2 regions of the Desulfotomaculum defluvii genome follow, and region 1 is predicted to be linked to the other one. Evidence: riboswitches for the same ligand, from Rfam matches in the RefSeq annotation. Region 1 holds a riboswitch; the other holds the start of a gene.
The links. Region 1 has a riboswitch for cobalamin ahead of ACYQ03_RS11685 (sirohydrochlorin cobaltochelatase). Riboswitches for the same ligand answer to the same signal wherever they lie in the genome.
Positions count from the first base shown of each region.

Region 2: another riboswitch for cobalamin. It lies ahead of ACYQ03_RS16125 (S-layer homology domain-containing protein); the one in region 1 lies ahead of ACYQ03_RS11685 (sirohydrochlorin cobaltochelatase).

Region 1 covers NZ_BAAHYV010000007.1:938,984-941,461, reverse strand. Annotated here, with positions in the region: gene ACYQ03_RS11690 (energy-coupling factor ABC transporter permease) at 1-710, opposite strand, end outside; gene ACYQ03_RS11685 (sirohydrochlorin cobaltochelatase) at 787-1,614, opposite strand; cobalamin riboswitch at 1,715-1,893, opposite strand; cobalamin riboswitch at 2,070-2,248, shown strand; gene cobT (nicotinate-nucleotide--dimethylbenzimidazole phosphoribosyltransferase) at 2,337-2,478, shown strand, end outside.
Region 2 covers NZ_BAAHYV010000008.1:146,479-148,956, forward strand. Annotated here, with positions in the region: gene ACYQ03_RS16120 (DUF6125 family protein) at 1-558, shown strand, start outside; cobalamin riboswitch at 589-779, shown strand; gene ACYQ03_RS16125 (S-layer homology domain-containing protein) at 935-2,478, shown strand, end outside.

The sequences.
Region 1 (2,478 bases):
AATCCATAATGAAGTTCTTCCCTGTAATTGTTCAGGAGGTTAAATACAAATAAAGTCAACAATCCCTCTGTTATGGCCAATGGAATTTGCGTAATGGCAAAAATACCCGTAAATTTATATAGAGAAACTAGGTAACTGCCTGTACTGTCAGGGAAAGCCATTGCCAATTGGAGGGAAGTAACCAAGTAGGTTGTCATATTGCCCAGAGCAGCGGCTAGGAAAACAGCAACCTTTGCATTACGTTTCTTAAGTAGTTGGTATATCCCAAAGGAAACTAGGGGACCCATAACACCCATGGAAAACACATTAGCACCAAGGGTGGTTATGCCGCCGTGGGCCAGTAATAGAGCCTGAAACAACAGAACAATACAGCCCAGAACACTCATCACAGCAGGTCCAAACAAAATAGCACCCAGCCCTACGCCAGTGGGGTGAGAACAGCTACCAGTAACCGAAGGGATTTTTAAAGCGGAAAGAACAAATACAAAGGCACCTGCCAGGCCCAGCAGCATTTTTAGATTTGGATTAATCTGCAGGGTCCTGTGAATGGATCGCATCCCCCAGAGTACAAAGGGAACTGAAAGGGCCAACCAAAATAAGCACCAACCAGCAGGTAAAAATCCTTCGGCTATATGCATGGCATAGGCGGTATTGGGAGTAAAGAATAATATACAGAAAGCTCCCCAAAGGGCAGTACCCCAATATTTCATATAATGATGCCTCCTTTTACAATAATCCCAATGTTTCGACTATTAGTCCGGTACTTGAGTTTATTTCTTTTACTAACTAGTTAAGGAGTTTGTCATAGGCCTGTCGTATATGGTTAATATAGATTTCAGCGATATAATCGTATTCCAACATACCCTTAAGAAGGGTTGTTACCTGATAATTTTCCGCCAGTTCATTTTGCCAGGAATCTTGCTCATCCCCAGCCAAATCATTGAGAGCATGATCCCCGGCAATGTTCATAAAGGGGACCAGGGTTATCTGTTTATAATCCTTCTTAACAAGATCAGCCTTTACATCATCTATTGATGGATAACCCTCAATGGTGCCGAGCATAACATTTTGATAGGTTTGACGCAGCATATCATTTAGACAACCATAGGCACTAAAGCTATGATGATCGCTGCCATGTCCTACCAATACCAGTGCATGCTGTGGATCTGCAGGAACCAGGTCTTTTAAATACTTTACAATCATCTGGTAATCTACTAGATGATAAAGTAGTGGTGCTCCCAGGGATAATTGATGAAAGCCAAATTTGCCTATTTTACTTTGAAACTGCTTTCCGGCAGTACCTTGTAGGTGGGACATATTTTCTACCACATTCACCAGATCATAAAACTCTTGACCTGGTAATATATGGACTGACTGAACCACCACCCGAGTATAGCCCTCATCTTGGAGCTTAGCTAAAGCAGTAATAGGGCTGTCTATCAGGATACCTTTTTGGGCTAAAGCACCACGAATGCTTTTGGCTGTATAGGCCCAGCGTAGTTCTATAGCGGGGAAGACTGCTCTGACTTTATCTTCAAGTTTTTTAAATGCAGCAGTTGCTTGATTTACGCTGGTGCCAAAGGTGACCAAAAGAATAGCTATTTTTTCCATCATAAAAACCACCTTTTTAAAATAAAAAACCTTAACTAACAAAGGTTAAGGCAGAGCAAAATAACCAGGTAACCCCGGTATAACTGCTTGCCTCTCCTCGGGAGGGTCAGTTTTTTGTTTGGCAGGTCTCCTGACTCAGGTTATAATTTGCTTCTACCTTCCCAGCATAACCAGTGGTCTAAACATGAAACAAACTAGCCTGTTACAGTGGCCGGACCGCTCGGGATTTACACCCGATTCCCTTTTAAGCCCCGCAGGGGAACCAAACATTTAAGGTATTAAATTATGGTGCCATCATAACATATATATTCCATTATGTCCATAAAAATCCAATTAATCCAATACAAAATATTGATACTATTCTGAAACTTATGGCTTTTTGGAATTAGTAATAATAATATATAATGCAGCAATAAAAAATATATTGCCTAAAACTTAAAATAACGATAAAATACTAAAAAAGTATAATTTTTCCAGGTGCCCCTAGGGGAGAATAGGGAATCGGGTGTAATTCCCGAACGGTCCCGCCACTGTAAGCGATAGGCTGTTACCCATTTAGCCACTGACCCAAGGTTGGGAAGGCGGGTATCAGGCAATGACCGCAAGTCAGGAGACCTGCCTGTAAAAATATGAATTTTGAGAATGATGGAAAAGTTCTCGGCCTATTAAGGCTGGGAATTTTTTTGTTTTTCTAGTAGTCCACAAAAATGAAGGAGGTAATAATAATGTCTTTATTAACTGAAACATTGTCTAAGATTCAAGTACCGGACCAGTCCTGTGAGGAACAGGCTCGACAAAGGTTAGACAGACTGACCAAACCACCCGGCAGCCTGGGAATATTAGAGGAGATTGCCTGGCGAATTGCAG
Region 2 (2,478 bases), on a different contig from region 1:
TTTGGGAAATTTTTTGGTTTTGAAATGGAAAACGGGGTGCCCAAACACTTTTTATCTATGCCTAGGGAAAAATTATTAGAACTACTCACCAATACCTCAATTAATTGGTTGGCGAACGACGGAATCTGGTTTCAAGCAGTTGAATTTAAACACGGTATGAATGATGCAAAAAGGTGTAATGATTCATGTTGGGGAAAATTTTCACCCTTTGAGGCAGATACCATAAAAAGATTTTTAGGGTTGTCAGAAAAACCGGGACTCGAAGGCTTAAAGAAAGCACTGCAAATGAGGATGTATGCTAGAATAAATGTGCAATCCGTTATCGATGAAGGTCCCAATAGTATTGTTTTCCAGATGAATGACTGTCGGGTACAGGCAGCCAGGAAGCGTCAAGGGTTAGAGGATTATCCCTGTAAGTCTGCCGGCTTAGTTGAGTACACTCAGTTTGCCAAAACCATAGATCCTAGAATTAAGACTGAATGTATTGGTTGCCCACCTGATGCTCATCCCGAAGAATGGTACTGTGCTTGGCGTTTTACATTGGTTGAAGAAGCTTAGAGTCATAGACCGAGAACAATTTAATATAATATTATAATTACTGGAATAGGTGCTTTGCTCAATATAAGGTAAAGCTTGAAAGGGAAGTCGGTGTAAGACCGACGCGGTACCGCCACTGTAATGAGGAGGGGCCCCACAAATCGCCACTGGGAAAAATCCTGGGAAGGCGTGGGGTTCCGATGATCCAGAGCCAGGAAACCTGCCTATTCTAGGTTACCACAATGCCTACGGATGTATAGGAGGTGGTTTCATGGTGTTTGTGCCGTCTTTACCGGCACCGTCATAAAACCCCGGTACATTGGTGGAACCGGGGTTTTTTATTTGTCACTGTGCTACAAACAACAGGTAATTATTAACAGAGAAGGTGAGTACAAACATGAAGAAAAAAAGAATTTGGTTAAGGCTTATGTCAATACTAACAACCCTTTGTTTTATTTTGAATATCACTGCGTTATTAACTATACCAAACTTGGCAGCGGCCAGTGAGCCGGGGGAGAGCTACACTGCCAGCCAGCTATCCCAAAAAGCCATTGAATTTATACATAAGCAATATAAGGCTGGAGTAAAAATCGATGGCTATACTGCCTATGTGTTAACCCTGAGCGGAGAGGATTTAGGGTCTGAAAAATGGACCAATAATGGCAAAACGTTAAAAAAGGAAATAGTAGAATTGTCTGATTTGCTGGGGGATAATCTTACTTTAGTTAGTTATATATGCGCCACCCAGAATGGTGATGGTAGTTTTGGACCTTTGGGCAATGAATATGGAACTAAAGTACCATTGCTGGCTTTAGCATCCATTAAAGATGACCTAGAGAGTGGAGCAGATAAGCAACAGGTAGAGGATACCATTAGTAAAGCTATTACCTATTTCAAACAAAAGTATCAAAACGGTACTATTGCCTATGATGCACAAGGGTTTGACTTTGATTATCGTTGTATAGAAGCCTTAGTCAAGGCGGGTGAAGATCTGTCAGTAGGAGGTTGGGTTCAGCAGGAAAAGTCTTTAGAAGAAATTGTAATAGCTTCTGCTGTGGCTACTGCCTCTGATCAATCAGCCACAGCAGTGGAATTAGCCAAAGAGTTGACAGCACTAAATGCAGTTCAATCATACTCAGCAAATGCAGTTGAACCAAGGTTAGCCACTGCAGTTAGTTTGGAGGCGGCACCAAATGAAGCTGAGTCAGCCCCGGCTACAGAGGCTACAGCCGAAGAAGTAAACAATGAAACTGAGATAGACCAAGACGAAGCCACAGAGGTCGAAATAGAAGCGACGTTTGAAACTGAATCAGTCCCAGCTACAGAGGCTACAGCCGAAGAAGTAAGCAATGAAACTGAGATAGACAAAAACGAAGCCACAGAGATCGAAATAGAAACAACGTTTGAAACTGAATCAGCCCCAGCTACAGAGGCTACAGCCGAAGAAGTAAACAATGAAACTGAGATAGACCAAGACGAAGCCACAGAGATTGAAATAGAAACAAAGGTTGAAGTTGAATCAGCCCCCACCACAGAGGCTCCAACTGAAGAGGAAATCAATGAAGTTGAGTTTGGCGAAACCACCGAAACTAAATCATCTTTAACTGATGAAGTGTACTCAGATATTGTCACAGAAATTAATTTAGACGAAACAAATCTAGCTGACTCTACTGTAGATCCGACAGTTAGATTTGCCTTAGTTAATAAAGAAAGCCTTGGGGCACCGGATATAGCTACCTTAGCCAGTGCTATTGCAGAAAGACAGGCAGCAGATGGAAGTTTTGGAAACAACATCTACGATCATGTGACAGTACTTATAGCATTGGGTAAAGCAGGCATACTGGGAAGTATCGACCAAGGAAAGGCTTTTACCTATATCGATGGGTTAAAGAAGAGTCATAAGGATATTTTTGGCTATGATGCTGGGGTAGCCTGGGGATC